DNA from 3 places in the Mesorhizobium sp. U510 genome. Region 3 is predicted to be linked to each of the others. Evidence: riboswitches for the same ligand, from Rfam matches in the RefSeq annotation. Region 3 holds a riboswitch; each other region holds the start of a gene.

Region 1 (5,217 bases), 3.4 Mb from region 3:
TTCTCCGCGCGCAGATAGTGTCCGTCGATCAACGCCTTGAGCGATGCTTCGATCAATGCCGGATTGGTCAAGGCGTCCTTGTTGCCGGCGATCAGCAGCGCGGCGGCTTCGGCCGGATGATCGACGGTGAACTGATAGCCGCGCCGCGTTGCCTGGATAAAGGCCGACGCTAATGCCGGGTTTGCCTTGAGATAGGCTTCGCTCGACGAGATCAGCGTCGTGTGCTCGTCCGGCACGCCGTAGTCGGCATAGACGAAGCTCCGCTGCTTGACGCCCTTGAGTTCGGCCTCGACGCCCTCCCAGGTCGAGACCTCGAGCGTGAAGTCGACCGAGCCATTGGCCAGCGCTTCATAGGCGGAAGTGCCGAGCGTCACCGTTTCGAAATTGCCCTTGCCGCCGTCGTGGCGGATGATGGTCGAGATCAGTGCGTTTTCCCAGGCGCTGCCGAAACCGCCATAGGTCAGGCCGTCAAGATCCCTGGGAGTTTTGATCTCGCTGCGCGCCGCATTGAAGACCACGCGGCCGGTTTCGGACTGCACCACGGCGTAGACGGCCTTCAAGTCGGCCCCGCCGGTCTTCTGGCTGAACAGGCTGATGGTGCCGTTGATGCCGAAGTCGGCAACGCGGTTGGCGACCAGCGTGCCGGCGCCGGTGTCACTATAGGGTAAAATGTCGACCTCGAGGCCGGCCTCGCGGTAAAATCCCTTGTCGCGGGCGACGAACAGCCCGATGTGGTTGGTGTTGACAGTCCAGTCCAGCGCGACGGTGACTTTTTGCGTCGCGGCGAAGACGCGGCTCGCTCCAGCGATCAGCGGAAGACCGCTGGCAAGGGTGAGCAGCAGGGCCTGCCGGCGTGTCATATCAGTCATGGTCATGTCCTTTGGATGGTTGAGGGTTGAGCAAGATGTCGAGGATCTCGGCCTCGAGTGCGCCGGCCTGCTGCGCGGCGGCGCCAGTCGGATCTCGCGGACGCGGCAAGGGCACCGTGATCTCACGCAACACACGGGCCGGACGCGCCGACAGCACATAGATGCGGTCGGACAGGAACACCGCCTCGCGCACATCGTGGGTGATCAGCAGCGCCGTCCACCGATGGTGACGCCACATCTGCTCGAGCCAGCGCTGCATGGCCGCACGGGTCAATGCGTCGAGCGCGCCGAACGGTTCGTCGAGCAAAAGCATGTCGCGCTCCTGCACCACCGTGCGCAAAAGCGCCGCGCGCTGGCGCATGCCGCCGGAAAGCCGTGCCGGAAAATGCCGCTCGAAGCCGGCAAGGCCGAACTCTGCAAGCAGCGGCGCGACCCGCGCCCGCGCTGCCTGGCGTCTGACGCCTTGCACTTCGAGCCCGAGTGTCGTGTTGTCGAGGATGCGCCGCCACGGCATCAGGGCGTCGCGCTGCGGCATGAATGCGAAATGCCGGCCATGGTCGTCGAGCGGCATGCCGTCGAACAACATCTCGCCTTCGCCATGCTCGGCACCCGTCAGAAGCTGGAACAGCGTCGACTTGCCGGCGCCCGAAGGCCCAAGGATCGAGACGAATTCGCCGGCACCGACGCTGAGCGAAATGTCGGCGAGCACGTCGAGCCCGCCAAACGCCTTGCGCACATGCCGCAATTCGAGCCGGCTCATCGCCCCGGCCCCTTCCCTGCCGGCTGACGGCCGATCCGTTCCCAGGGCATGGCGAGGCGCTGCAAGAGCGCCGTCAGCCCGAACAGGATCAGCGTGAGCGCGGCACTCACGCCGACCGCGGCCAGCACCAGATCGGGGCGGAAATTGTTCTTGGCGTTGAGCATGTAGATGCCCAGTCCCTTGGCCGCACCGGCATATTCGGCGAAGATGGCGCCGACCACGGCATAGGTGATGGAGATCCGCAGGCCGGCGAAGAAATAGGGCAGTGCCGAAGGCAGCCGCGCCAGAACGAAGACACGCCAGCGCCCTGCCCCCATGGCGCGCAGCATCTGGCCGATCTCCACCTCGGTCGCCTCGTAGCCCTGCACCAGAGCCACCAGCATCGGGAAAAAGGTGACCAGCGCCACCAGCATGATCTTTGGCGTCAAACCGAAGCCGAACCACAGCACCACCAGCGGCGCGATGGCCACCAGCGGCAAGGTCTGGCTGACGATGAAGACAGGAAACAGCGCGCGCCGCAGCGGCTGGAAGAAGTCGACCAGCATCGACAGCGCGAAAGCGGCGCCGAGCGAGCAGGCAAAGCCGATCAGCGTGGCGCGGATGGTGGGAACGGCGTTGTCGATCAGCGCCTCGCGATTGAGCATCGCCTGTTCGAAGACGCGCGACGGCGCCGGCAGGATCGTCGGCTTGATGCCGGAATAATTTGCGTAGAGTTCCCAGGCCACGAGCAGCAACCCGACCGACATCACGGCCGGTGCCGCCCTGGCGAAGAGACCCGCGAGCTGCCGCGGGCGGCTTGACGACAATGAGACCACGAGAGGACAACCTTGACCGCGCGACGAAAGCGCGTTCTGTTCAGACAGCGGTAGGGCTGTTGGCGGAAACCGTGACGTCAAGGGTTACGTGGCCCGCGCCCGGTCCGAAGCGGCAGAAGGCTTCGTTCAGCGCCGAAAAGATCGCGCCGGTATCGCCGCGCAGTTTGGTGCAAAAATTCTTGGAGCGATCGTAGACGCCGGACTGTTTCAGGAAATCGATGCAGCCATAGATCTCATCCATGTGGTCGCCGGTGCCCATCACATAGAGCGAGAACTGCGCCGCCGCCGGCTGGCCGGTGGCAGCAGCACTGCGCACGGCGGCGATGGCGGCTTCCTTGCGCGGCCCGAGCGGCCCGACAGGCCCGCCAGACGCGTCGGAGCGGCAGATCGGATCGTCCGGCTCGCCAGGACAGCCGCGCGAAATGGCGGCCGACAGCACGCAATGCTTGCCGCTCTGCGCCGCCGCCACGAACAGGTCGCGCAGCGCCGGGAACAACACTTCGGGCGGCCCGACCAGCAAGGTCGAGATGTCGTCGGTTTCGATCCGGAGCCTGTCCCGGTAGGGATCGAGCGCGCCGAGCGCACCCAGGATGACGCCGACGAAATCGTCGGCCATGGGATATAGGGAAATCTGTGCGCCTGAAAACATAGCCCGCCTCGCTCCGCTGGTATTACCCAGATCAGCTTCTAGGGTCTGTGGGCTTGCCGCCCCCGTCTCAGCCCCGACCGTACGGAGCACCCCTGTGGATGGACGCGTTAAAGCACCATTCGAACGGAAGGGGAAGCCGTTTTTTCAGCGCACCGGGCCAAAAGCGTTGCACCAACTCTGGCCGTTGCGTGGACGCTGGCGACGCCGCGCAATCGGAATTTTATGGGGAACCTTCGCCAAGCCGAGAGGTTGTCCCACCGGTCGCAACGCGGCGAGTTCGGAGGCAAAACCATGTTCATGAAAATCCTCGCAGCTTCGGCGTTCACCGTTGCGCTTGCCACTTCCGCGATGGCGCAAAGCAACACCGCAAACGGCATGGATGGGTCAGGCGGCAGCGGCCACTCAGTGACTGTAGACCCGAGCACGCCGGCTTCGCCCAATACGGTCGATCCGGCAATTACCAACAGCACCACCATCGCGCCGGGCGACATGAACTCCAATGCGGATCGGAATTGCCCGACCAACCCGCAAGGTGCGCAGTCCGATGCCAACGGCAATTTGACGGCGCCCACCGTGAACGACAACAACTGTGGCAAGTAAGTGATTGTCCAAAAACAAAAAAGCCGCCGGACATCCGGCGGCTTTTCGATATCACTTCCAACGATGCTTTGTGCCAACCGTTAGGATGCGGCCTTTTCGCGAACCGGCAGTTTCCAGCCCGGCCTGACGAAGTGGCAGGTGTAGCCGTTTGGATATTTCTCCAGATAATCCTGGTGCTCGGGCTCGGCTTCCCAGAAGGCGCCGGCCGGCGCGACTTCCGTGACGACCTTGCCAGGCCACAGGCCGGAAGCATCGACTTCGGCGATGGTGTCTTCGGCGACGCGTTTCTGCTCGTCGCTCGTATAGTAGATCGCCGAACGGTAGCTCATCCCGACATCGTTGCCCTGGCGGTTGCGCGTCGTCGGATCGTGGATCTGGAAAAAGCGCTCCAGCAGCGTGCGATAGCTGATCACGGCCGGATCGAAATTGATCTCGATGGCTTCGGCATGGGTGCCGTGGTTGCGATAGGTGGCGTTGGCTACATCACCGCCGCTATAGCCGACACGCGTGGAGATGACGCCGGGATAGCGCCGTATCAGATCCTGCATGCCCCAGAAACAGCCACCGGCAAGCACTGCGCGTTCGGTCGAAGTCGCCATGTCACGTCTCCTCAAAAGGCAATTCCAGCTCATGTAGCGGTTTCCCGCCCGGAATTGCGCGGACAAAATTGGATTTACCAATAAATGGGCATTGTCGTCCGCTTCGTCCAGTCGCGTGGAAACAACGCGGCCATGAGCGAACGATATCACGACGCGGTCGGGATCGAACCGTTTCAGTTGCCCGGATGCAGGGTCCGGCTGTCGACGGCAAGCGGCGGATACAGCGTGCCGGGCGGAATGGCGGCAAAGCTGATTGCCACCGGCGGCGCCGTGCGCGACCAATTGAAAAGAACCGTCTTGACCGGGAGGTTGCCCAGCCATGTCTGCAACTGCGGCGGAACGTCATGCCCTGGCCAAACCATCAGCATGCCGTGGTCGTGCAAGCGCTGCCTGGTGATCCAGGGCGCGAACCGCGTATCGAGATCGGTGAAGATCGACGGCTTGTCATAGGCATTGAGGCCCGCCAGCATAGCCACCTGGGTATCGCCGCCGACAATGTCGAGCCGGCCGGGCGCCGCCGCGTGCCAGACCGCCTCGGCCTCGTCCGCGATCGGCTGTGCCGGCCAGCAGACGGCGTCCAGGCGCCCCCGCACATTGCAGCCCGTCCAGCGCAGCGCCGCATAGGCACCCGACATGGTGAGGATGCAGAGGAACGCGCAGATCGCCAGCCTTCGCATCTCGATGGCGCCGAGCCGGTGGCCGAGAAAGGCGAGCACCGTGACGCCGACAAGATTGTACATCGGCGCGCCCCAGGACTCGCCGGTGCCGGTGAACAACGAGGCCACCATGATCAGGGTCGCCGGGCCGAGCCCCATCCACACGAGATAGACCAGAATGCCGCGCTCGACCGGCGCTTCTGGGGCCGGCGAGCGCCGCAACAACCCGGATATCGTCAGCACCAGAAGAAAGCCGGAGAGCCCGGCCA
Region 2 (5,217 bases), 1.6 Mb from region 3:
AACAGCGCCAGGCCGGCGGCGTCCTGCGTGCGGTAGCTGCCCATGCGCGCCAGGAGAAGGTAAGGCAAGGTCTGCACGGAATCACTGCCGAACAGCGCGATAACGCCGAGATCGCCGAGCGACAGCGCCATGGCGAAGGCGAAGGCGGTGGCGAGCGGCCGCCGCAATGACGGCCAGTCGACCAGCCGCAGCCTGGCCCAGCCGGAAATGCCGAGCTGCGCGCAGAGCCGTTCGTGGCGCTCGCTCGCCGCGTCATAGGCGGGACGGACGGCGCGCAGCGCGAAAGGCATCGCCATGACAGAATTGACGGTGACGACCATGACCGGGGCGATGGCAAAGACGTCGCCGGCATGGCGCAGCAGGAGGAACCAGCCGACTCCGATGACGATCGGCGGCACGACCAGCACAAAACCGGCGCCGGTATCCGTGGCGTGTTCGAGCAGTGTCCTTCGACCGGCGCGGCGCCTCAACGCGAGTGCCCGTCGCGCCATGGTCAGCGCCAACGACAGCATCACTGAAAGCAGCGCCGACAGGAAAGCGAGCACCGCACTGGTCAGCGTCGCCTGCCGGACAGCGGCCTCGCCGGCGAGCCGGCCGAGATCGGCGCCCAAGCCTGCCGAGACGGTCGCGGCCATCGGTCCGATAACGAACAGCAGCGCCAGCACGATGAGCACGGCGTTGAGTGACGCCTCGGTCGTGTCGACGGAGAGATAACGGCGCGGCGCCACCGGCAGGTTGGTGTCGCCGACGACATTGGCGCCAAGCCGCGTCAGCGCCAGCACCACGATGAAGGTCAAGGCAATCTGCAGCAATGTCAGGGCGACCGCCCGCGCCGGATCGAAATCGAAGCGCAGCGCCTGGTAGATGCCGACCTCCAGCGTCGTTGCCGCCGGTCCGCCGCCAAGCGTCAAAACGATGGTGAAGGAGGTGATGCAGAGCATGAAGACCAGCCCGGCGACACCCGGCAGAGCGGCGCGCAGCGTCGGCCATTCGATCAGCCGGAAGGCCGGCCCCGCCGCCATGCCGAGCTGGCTTGCCAGCCGCCACTGGTCGGCGGGAATCGTCTGCAGCGCCTCGAGGAACAGGCGGGTCGCCAACGGCAGGTTGAAGAAGACGTGGGCGACGAGAATGCCGGACAAGCCATAGATGCCTGGCCAACCCTGGCTGCCGGCGGCGCTGAACAGGCCGGCGAAATAGCCGGCACGGCCGTACAGCGCCAGTATGCCAAGCGCCGCGACGATCGCCGGCAGCGCCAACGGCACGGCGAAGAGTTGCAGGATGAAGGCGCGGCCGAAGAAACGCGGATGCCGCGACAGGGCGCGCGCCACGAACAGCGCCGGGATCACCGAAAGCAGGGTCGAGAGGACTGCCTGCCAAAGCGTGAAGCGCACGACGCGCAGCAGGTAGGGATCGAAGGCCGCCCAGGCTCCCGAAAAATCATGGGCGCCTTCGACGAGCAGGCCCGCGAATGCGCCGCCGATCAGCAGCGTGATCGCGGCGAGCGCGATGATGCCGGCGCTGACGCGTGAATCCGTGGTTTGCGCCGGCGTCACCACTCTGCCTATTTGCTCATCACCGCCAGCCATTCATCCACCCAGGCCTTGCGGTTGGCGGCAACCTCTTCGGGGCTGAACAGCAGGGTCTTGGTCGGCTTGACCAGCTTGTCGAAGGCCGGGTTGAGCGGCTTGTCGGTCTTTCCGGCCGGGAACATCCAGTTGGTCTCCGGGATCGCGTCCTGGAATTTCGGCCCGGTCATGAAGGCGATGAATTTTGCCGCCAGCGGGTTCTTGGCTCCGTTCGTGGTGATTCCCGCGACCTCGATCTGCAGATATTCGCCCTCCTCGAAAGAAGCGGCCTGGTAGCGCTGCGTGTTCTCGGCGACCATGTGATAGGCCGGCGAGGTCGTGTAGGACAACACCATCGGCGCCTCGCCTTTGGTGAACAGGCCATAGGCCTCGCTCCAGCCCGGCGTCACGGTCAGCACCTTCGTCTTGAGCTTGGCCCAGGCTTCCGGCGCCTTGTCGCCATAGACCGACTTCACCCACAACAGCAGGCCGAGGCCCGGCGTCGAGGTGCGCGGATCCTGGATGACGATCTTGTCGTCGGCACTGCCTTCGACCAGTTCCTTCAGGCTCTTCGGCGGCGTCTTCAGTTTTTCGGTGTCGTAGACGACGGCGAAATAGCCGTAGTCGAAGGGAACAAAAGTATCGTCGCTCCAGCCACCCGGCACGTTGACATCGGAGACCGCGCCATGCGGGGCAAACAACCCGCTGGCCTTGGCATCGGCGGTGAGATTGGTGTCGAGGCCAAGTACGATGTCGGCCTTGGTTGACGCGCCTTCTAGCTTGACGCGGTTGAGCAGGGCCACGCCATCGGCGACCGAGACGAACTCGACGTCGCAGCCGCATTCGGCCTCGAATTCCTTCTTCACCACCGGGCCTGGCCCCCAGTCGGCGGTGAAGCTTTCATAGGTGTAGACGGTGAGCTTGTCCTTGGCCAAGGCCGGCCCGGACAGCGCCACGACCATGGTCGAGACAAGAGCGTATAAAAGCGTGCGCATCGGCGCCTCCTTCGTTCGAATTGCAAGGAATTGAGGCGCCGGACTGTCCGAAACGTCTAATCCCTCCGCCGGTACAAACCGGATCAGGTTCAGCGGGTTGGCGAGACTGCCTCTCAGCCGGTCCGCGAAGATCGCGTCCGGCACCCCGTTAGAGCGTTTCGACACATAGGCCGGGCCGGGGAACCGCGCAAGTGGCAGTTTGCCGGCCTTCCGTTTCCGCTGCCGGGCTGGTACAGGCCACCGGATATGAGCACATTCACCATCCTGCTTGGCGGCGATCTCATCCGCACGCCCCGGCTCGACCGCCAGGTCGACGGCTCGCGCATCATTGCCGCCGACGCCGGCATCGGCCATGCCCGGCTGCTCGGCCTTGTGCCGGAACTATGGGTGGGTGATTTCGATTCGGTGCCGGCCGATCTCCCCGCCGACCTCGCCGCAGTGCCCCGCCGAACCTTCCCGGCGGAGAAGGACAAGACCGACGGCGAATTGGCGATTGCCGCAGCCCTCGAGCGTGGCGCGACTAGCCTGGTGCTGGCGGGCGCGTTCGGCGGCAAGCGCGCCGACCACGCTTTCCTGCATCTGGCGCTCGCCCTGCGCCTGGCCGAAGCCGGAACCGAGGTGCTGTTGACCAGCGGCGCCCAGGAAGGTGTCCCGTTGCTGTCGGGAACGGCCGGCTTCGACTATGCCGACGGCACGCTGTTTTCGATCCTCGGCTTTTCCGAACTTGCCGGCCTGACCGTCACCGGCGCCAAATGGCCGTTGAACCAGGTCGTAGTGGCGTTCGGCTCGTCGCTGACCATTTCCAACGAGGTCCGGGGCCGCCTCGACATCGCGCTCGGCCACGGCCGCGCGCTGCTGCTCGCGCATCCGTATCCACTACCTGAAAGCTGACATGGCCCCGCCTCTTCTCAATCTCGACGGGATAAGACTGACCTTCGGCGGCACACCGTTGCTCGACGGTGCTGCCTTGACGGCTTCGGCCGGTGACAAGATCGCGCTGGTCGGCCGCAACGGGTCCGGCAAGTCGACGCTGCTCAAGATCGCGGCCGGCCTGATCGAGCCGCAGGACGGTGAGGTGTTTCGCCAGCCCTCGGCAACCGTCCGCTATCTGCCGCAGATGCCCGACATGGAAGGTTTCGCCACCGTGCGTGCCTATGTCGAGGCAGGCCTCGGGCCAGCCGACGATCCCTACCGCGCCTCCTATCTGATGGAGCATCTTGGCCTCACCGGCGAGGAACGGCCGGGTGATCTCTCAGGTGGCGAGGCCAGGCGCGCAGCCCTGGCCCGTGTCATGGCGCCGGAACCCGACATCCTGCTGCTTGATGAGCCGACCAATCATCTTGACCTGTCGGTCATCGAATGGCTGGAAGAGGAGCTCGTGCGCACCTCCTCGGCACTCATCGTCATCTCGCACGACCGCCGCTTTCTGGAGCGCGTGTCGCGCGCCACCGTCTGGCTCGATCGTGGCCAGACCCGCAGGCTGGACAAGGGTTTTGGCCATTTCGAGGAATGGCGCGACCAGGTGTTGGAAGAGGAAGAGCGCGAGCAGCACAAGCTTGGCCGCCAGATCGTGCGTGAAGAACACTGGCTGCGTTATGGCGTGACGGCGCGGCGCAAGCGCAACATGCGCCGCCTCGGCGAGTTGCAGACCATGCGCCAGCGTTTCCGCGGCCATAGGGGCGCCGAAGGCAACGCGACCATGGTGGCGAGCGACGCCGCCGAATCCGGCAAGCTGGTGATCGAAGCGAAGAACATCGAGAAGAGCTTTGGCGACCTCGCCGTGGTCAAGGGCTTCTCGACCCGCATCCAGCGCGGCGATCGCGTCGGCCTCGTCGGACCGAACGGCGCCGGCAAGACGACGCTTTTGAAGATGCTGACCGGCGAATTGGCGCCGGATGCTGGCTCGGTGCGGCTCGGCACCAATCTGGAAATCGCCACGCTCGACCAGAAGCGCGAGGCAGTCGACCCGCAGGAGACGCTGGCGCAATACCTCACCGACGGACGCGGCGAAAACCTCGTCATCAATGGCGAGCAGCGCCATGTCGTCTCCTACATGAAGGATTTCCTGTTCAAGCCGGAGCAGGCGCGCACGCCGGTGCGCGAACTGTCCGGCGGCGAGCGGGCGCGGCTGATCCTGGCGCGCGTGCTGGCACGACCGGCAAACCTGCTGGTGCTCGATGAGCCGACCAACGATCTCGACATGGAGACGCTGGAACTGCTGCAGGAACTGGTCGCCGGCTTTGCCGGCACCGTCATCCTGGTCAGCCACGACCGCGATTTCCTTGACCGCACCGTCACCAGCATCATCGCGCCGGATGGCGGCGGCCGTTGGGTCGAATATGCCGGCGGTTATTCCGACATGCTGGCGCAACGCGGCGGCACAAGGCTCGACGACCGCAAGGCGCGCGCCAGGGCCGAAGCCCCTGATGCACAGGCGCAAGGCAAGAGCGAGCCGGCGGCGCCAAAAGGGCCGGCGAAGAAACTGTCGTTCAAGCAGAAATTCGCCCTGGAATCGCTCCCCAAGAAGATCGAGGCGGTGACCGCGTCGATCTCGCGCCTGGAGAACAACATCGCCGACCCGGCCTATTACGAGCGCGATCCGGCCTCCTTCCAGAAAACCATCGCCGCCCTCGACAAGGAACGCGCGACGCTGGCCG
Region 3 (5,217 bases):
CGGCCCGTGTCACCTGACCCGGCAGTACCGCATCCCACCAGTCGGCGGCGTCGCGTCCGAGATCCAGCACCGGCTGCTCGGCGCTTTCACGTTCGCACCATGGCGCCAGCATGCCGCCGGCGAACCACGATGCATTGCCGCCAAGGCCATGCCGGATCTCGGCGACTGTGACCGTCGCGCCGCGGGCGGCGAGTTCGAAGGCCGCGGTGAGGCCGGCGATGCCGGCCCCTTTGACAAGCACCCTCATGACGGTTCGGGCGCCTCCGGCATGAGCGGTACGCCGGTCTCGTCAGCCGGCATGTAGAGATCACCGCCCTCGCGGTATTTCGCAGCCATCGCGGCCATGCCCTCCTTCTGTGCCTCGGCGCGGATGTCGTGGGAGATGCGCATGGAGCAGAATTTCGGCCCGCACATCGAGCAGAAATGCGCCAGCTTGTGGGCCTCCTTGGGCAAGGTCTGATCGTGGAAGGATCGCGCGGTTTCGGGGTCGAGCGACAGGTTGAACTGGTCTTCCCAGCGGAACTCGAAGCGCGCGCGCGAAAGGGCATCATCCCTGGTTTTCGCTGCCGGATGGCCCTTCGCCAAGTCCGCGGCATGGGCGGCGATCTTGTAGGTGATCACGCCAATCTTGACGTCGTTGCGATCGGGAAGGCCGAGATGCTCCTTGGGCGTGACGTAGCAGAGCATGGCGGTGCCGAACCAGCCGATCATGGCGGCGCCGATGCCTGAGGTGATGTGGTCGTAGCCCGGCGCGATGTCGGTCGTCAGCGGTCCAAGCGTATAGAATGGCGCCTCGCCGCACACAGCGAGCTGCTTGTCCATGTTCTCCTTGATCTTGTGCATCGGTACGTGGCCGGGCCCCTCGATCATCACCTGGCAATCCTTTGCCCAGGCGATTCTCGTCAGTTCGCCGAGCGTTTCCAACTCGGCGAATTGCGCCGCATCATTGGCGTCGGCGATCGAGCCCGGACGAAGGCCGTCGCCGAGCGAAAAGGACACATCATAGGCGCGGCAGATGTCGCAGATTTCGGCGAAATGCTCGTAGAGGAAGCTCTCCCGGTGATGATGCAGGCACCATTTGGCCATGATCGAGCCGCCGCGCGAGACGATGCCCGTGACCCGGTCGACGGTCAGCGGGATGTAGTGCAGCCGCACGCCGGCGTGGATGGTGAAATAGTCGACGCCCTGTTCGGCCTGCTCGATCAGCGTGTCTCGATACACCTCCCAGGTCAGATCCTCGGCAATGCCGTTGACCTTTTCGAGCGCCTGATAGAGAGGCACCGTGCCGATCGGCACCGGCGCGTTGCGCACGATCCAGTCGCGGATGTTGTGGATGTTGCGGCCAGTCGACAGGTCCATCACCGTGTCGGCGCCCCAGCGAATCGCCCAGACCATCTTTTCCACTTCCTCGGCCATCGAAGAGGTGACCGCCGAGTTGCCGATATTGGCGTTGATCTTCACCAGGAAATTGCGGCCGATGATCATCGGTTCGCTTTCGGGATGATTGATGTTGGCGGGAATGATTGCGCGTCCGCGAGCCACCTCGTCGCGCACGAATTCCGGCGTGACGAAGTCGGGGATCGCCGCGCCGAAGGCTTCGCCGTCGCGTTGAAGCTTGCCGCGCAAGATCTCGCGGCCGAGGTTCTCGCGGCCAAGGTTCTCGCGGATGGCGACGAACTCCATTTCGGGCGTGATGATGCCGGCGCGCGCATAGGCAAGCTGTGTCACCGCCTTGCCGGCCTTGGCCCTGAGCGGCCGGTTGCGAATGGGAAATTCCGGCGTCAGGCGCTCGCCCACCGCGAATCCGTTGTCTTCCGGCTGGACATGGCGGCCATCATAAGCTTCGACATCGCCGCGCGCGATAATCCATTCATGGCGAAGCCGTGCAAGGCCGTTCTCAATGCTGGTTTCGACTGTCGGGTCGGTATAGGGGCCGGACGGATCGTAGACGATGACGGGCGGCTCGCCGGCCGTTGGATGGACGGAGATTTCGCGCATCGGCACCCTGATCTGCGGGTGGAGGACGCCGGATTTGTGGATTTTCCGCGAGGCGGGCAGCGGTCCCGTCGAGACGGCTGGGTTGAGGGCATTCATCTAGAGGGCTTCCTTTGCTCATGCATTGGAGACCCAGTTCTGTGCCGGAAGGATGAAAAGACGCTTTGGTCGCCCTGCTTGGAAACAGGACTTCGGGCGTGAACTCCCGCAAAGCGCTTGCACCGTCCCTACGCCAGTATGAACTGGATCAGGTTCAACGGGTCACTGCGCGCTCTAGCAGTATCTCAGCCCCTTGCCGGGACTCCCCTGGTGAATGCTTGGAATTGAACGGGCCGGCGCTATCTTGTCAAGCGCATTCGGTCCGCAGCGTTGATCGGCGGCCAAATAAACCGGGCAGAAAGCTCGCGCTCGTTCGAGAGCAACTCACGCCTATAGGAGCGGCGAAGCGCCCACGATAGCCGAGCCATCATGCGAATTCGAAACATTTTCCAGCACGGCATTTTCGGGCTTTCTTGGACCGACGTTGCTATCGCCCAATTGGATGAGATTGCTTTAGATGTCTGTCTTGCTCGTCATCGGCAATCCTTCCGCGTGGGCTAGACGCCCCGTTTGTTTCCCCAAAGCAGAACATGAAGTTGCGGCAGTACACGCGCCTCGAACCACCTGTCACGGGTCACCTTTTCGACCAGCCATTCCATGCGTTTCATCACACCGGCCATGTCGATGAAATCGTCTTCGTGACCGGGACGCGGCGGCGTGTGGTTGCCGGGCTGCAGATAGACGGGTAATTGCGGGTAGCGCGCCGCGGCGTCCTTGGCATAGGCATAGTCATCATCGTCGAAGACGACGAGCTTGAGCGCCATCCGCGGCTTATTCTGCGCCGCCTCGACGCAAGTGTCGAACGCGGCCCAATCTGTCGTCATTTCGCTTGAGGGTGGCTTGGGGCTGAGCACCAGCACGTCGAGATCGGCGAACCATTCCTTAGGCACCGAGCCTTGGGTTTCCAATGCAAAACGGTAGCCCTCACTATGCCCGCGGTCGATCAGCCCGCCAAGCGGTTGGATGGCCGGATTGCCGCCCGACAGCGACACCATCACGGGCTGACCACTGGAAAGCGCAATGACCTTTTGCCAGACCGCATCGGTTGACATCATCTCCCAATCATGGCGGAAGCGACTGTCCACCGCATGCAGGCTGTCGCACCAGGAACAGCGATAATCGCACCCGCCCGTTCTTACGAACACCGTCGGCAAGCCGATCAGCATGCCTTCGCCCTGAATGGTCGGCCCAAAAATCTCGCTCACGCGGATTCCGGGATGCGACGCGCACGTCATGGCCGGTATTCCGCCCAGGTTTTCGGCGTCTCGCTCACGCGCACGGCGGAGGTTTGTGGTAGCCGCACCTTGCACCAGTCGTAGAAGTGCCTGGCCAGACATTCCGCTGTGGCACGGTCATGCCCCAGCACGTCGTTAAGATGCCGATGGTCGAACGTCGCATCGATGTAGTGCTTGAGCGAAGCCAGGTCCTGGTAGTCGCGCACAAAGCCATGCTCGTCCAGTTCGCCACCTGACAGCTCCACTACGACGATGTAGTTGTGGCCGTGTAGACGCGCGCACTGATGATCTGGTGGCAAGGAGGTGAGCTGATGCGAGGCCGAGAAGTGGAACTCTTTGGTAATGCGAAACATCACGCGCTCCTTGTCTGGATAGCGTGGAGCCAGAAGTCCGCGTCCTCATAATCTGTCGGGTCGGCAATGCCGGCCAGATCGAATGCTTCGCGCCGTTCGACACATGTCCCGCAGCGACCGCAATGACGTGCACCGCCCTTGTAGCAGGACCACGTCGCCTCGAACGGTGTGGCGTACCTTGCCCCCTCACTGACGATGTCGGCCTTCGACATATTCACATAGGGAGCGTAAAGGCGGATATCGGCGTAGCCTGCGAGCGCATGGTTCTGCATCGTCTGAAAGGCGTCAATAAAAGCGGGCCGGCAATCGGGATAGATGAAATGATCTCCGCCGTGGACGGCAGTGGCCACCGCATCGGCCTTCTGCGCGGCGGCAACCCCGAAGGCGATAGCCAGCATGATGGCGTTCCTGTTCGGCACCACCGTGATTCTCATGGAATCTTCGGCATAGTGCCCGTCGGGCACGTCCACATTATCAGTCAGCGCCGAGCCGCTCAGGTTCCGGCCGACATCGCGGATATCGACGATCTGGTGCGGAACACCCAGCCGCTTGGCGCACATAGCGGCAAAGCCGAGTTCCTTTTTGTGCCTCTGGCCGTAATCGAACGAAAGCAGGCCAATGAGTTTCTGCTCGGTCGCCACCTTGTGAGCGAGCGAAACAGAGTCCAATCCGCCGGAGCAGATGACGAGGGCATTCATGGTTTGAATCCTTGTTTTGACCGGGTAAGGCTGCGACCGGAGATTTCTCTGCGTTCCCACTACTCCACGGAGCCGGTTTTGTGAATGGGGTGCACGCGATTGAGCCCACGTACCTTGTTGTCAGCGTCCCCAGGATGACTTTGCACGCGACTTGTCGCGTATCTTCGACCGCTGGGGTGCTGACGCCGGCACTGCGTATATAGGCGTATAGACGATGCAGAAATCACTGCCGTGGCCCAGCAGCATTCCCGACACACCTTCGGCTTGTCCGGTTTGCCCCAGAACATGACGTCCCGAGTTTCGGCGACAACGCAAGGGTCGACCGGCAGTCCAGTGAAAGGCTTCTGCCTCGTGCTTTGCCGTTTTCTGGTCTGCGCATAGATCGTCTCGAGCCGCCGCGCCTCGTCATTGGTCAGAGCTGGGAATTCCTTTCCGAGGGCGCGGCTCGATAGGGGCCACCATTCTGGTTAAGGAAACGGAAGAGCAGATCGATCAGCCGCTCGGGCATGTCGATAAAGGCATTCACCTATTGCCGGAATTGATCGTAGCGCTGCAGAAAAGCTGTTTCGCCAGGAAGGTACCGTTCGATCGTCCGCCGAGCGCAGGCATAAAGAAATTCGGCGTGCGGGGTTGCATCGAAGTATCGGTAGAAATCCCCGGTGTCATTCAGCACCCGGACGTTGAATTGCGGCGTCGGTTCCCATTCGACCAATGGCAGAAGGCGCTTCGAATTGCTCTCCAGCACGCGCCTGTACTCGTCGATCTGGTCCAGGATCGCGGCCGAGACGGGAAACACCACTCCCGGCGATTGAAGCGGTGCATGGCAAGGACGTGGTG

Evidence for each region. Region 3 has a riboswitch for thiamine pyrophosphate ahead of thiC (phosphomethylpyrimidine synthase ThiC). Riboswitches for the same ligand answer to the same signal wherever they lie in the genome.
Region 1: another riboswitch for thiamine pyrophosphate. It lies ahead of ACLGL5_RS28545 (YkoF family thiamine/hydroxymethylpyrimidine-binding protein); the one in region 3 lies ahead of thiC (phosphomethylpyrimidine synthase ThiC).
Region 2: another riboswitch for thiamine pyrophosphate. It lies ahead of thiB (thiamine ABC transporter substrate binding subunit); the one in region 3 lies ahead of thiC (phosphomethylpyrimidine synthase ThiC).

What each region holds. Positions count from the first base shown of each region.
Region 1 is NZ_CP180532.1:5,527,595-5,532,811, forward strand. Features, by position in the region: gene ACLGL5_RS28530 (ABC transporter substrate-binding protein) at 1-869, opposite strand, end outside; gene ACLGL5_RS28535 (ABC transporter ATP-binding protein) at 862-1,629, opposite strand; gene ACLGL5_RS28540 (ABC transporter permease) at 1,626-2,375, opposite strand; gene ACLGL5_RS28545 (YkoF family thiamine/hydroxymethylpyrimidine-binding protein) at 2,485-3,093, opposite strand; TPP riboswitch at 3,084-3,197, opposite strand; gene ACLGL5_RS28550 (hypothetical protein) at 3,385-3,693, shown strand; gene msrA (peptide-methionine (S)-S-oxide reductase MsrA) at 3,774-4,292, opposite strand; gene ACLGL5_RS28560 (glycosyltransferase family 39 protein) at 4,466-5,217, opposite strand, start outside.
Region 2 is NZ_CP180532.1:354,975-360,191, forward strand. Features, by position in the region: gene thiP (thiamine/thiamine pyrophosphate ABC transporter permease) at 1-1,586, opposite strand, end outside; gene thiB (thiamine ABC transporter substrate binding subunit) at 1,562-2,560, opposite strand; TPP riboswitch at 2,604-2,718, opposite strand; gene ACLGL5_RS03615 (thiamine diphosphokinase) at 2,807-3,451, shown strand; gene ACLGL5_RS03620 (ABC-F family ATP-binding cassette domain-containing protein) at 3,453-5,217, shown strand, end outside.
Region 3 is NZ_CP180532.1:1,938,490-1,943,706, forward strand. Features, by position in the region: gene thiO (glycine oxidase ThiO) at 1-247, opposite strand, end outside; gene thiC (phosphomethylpyrimidine synthase ThiC) at 244-2,094, opposite strand; TPP riboswitch at 2,202-2,313, opposite strand; gene queE (7-carboxy-7-deazaguanine synthase QueE) at 2,592-3,329, opposite strand; gene queD (6-carboxytetrahydropterin synthase QueD) at 3,326-3,682, opposite strand; gene queC (7-cyano-7-deazaguanine synthase QueC) at 3,682-4,380, opposite strand; gene ACLGL5_RS11295 (hypothetical protein) at 4,907-5,179, opposite strand.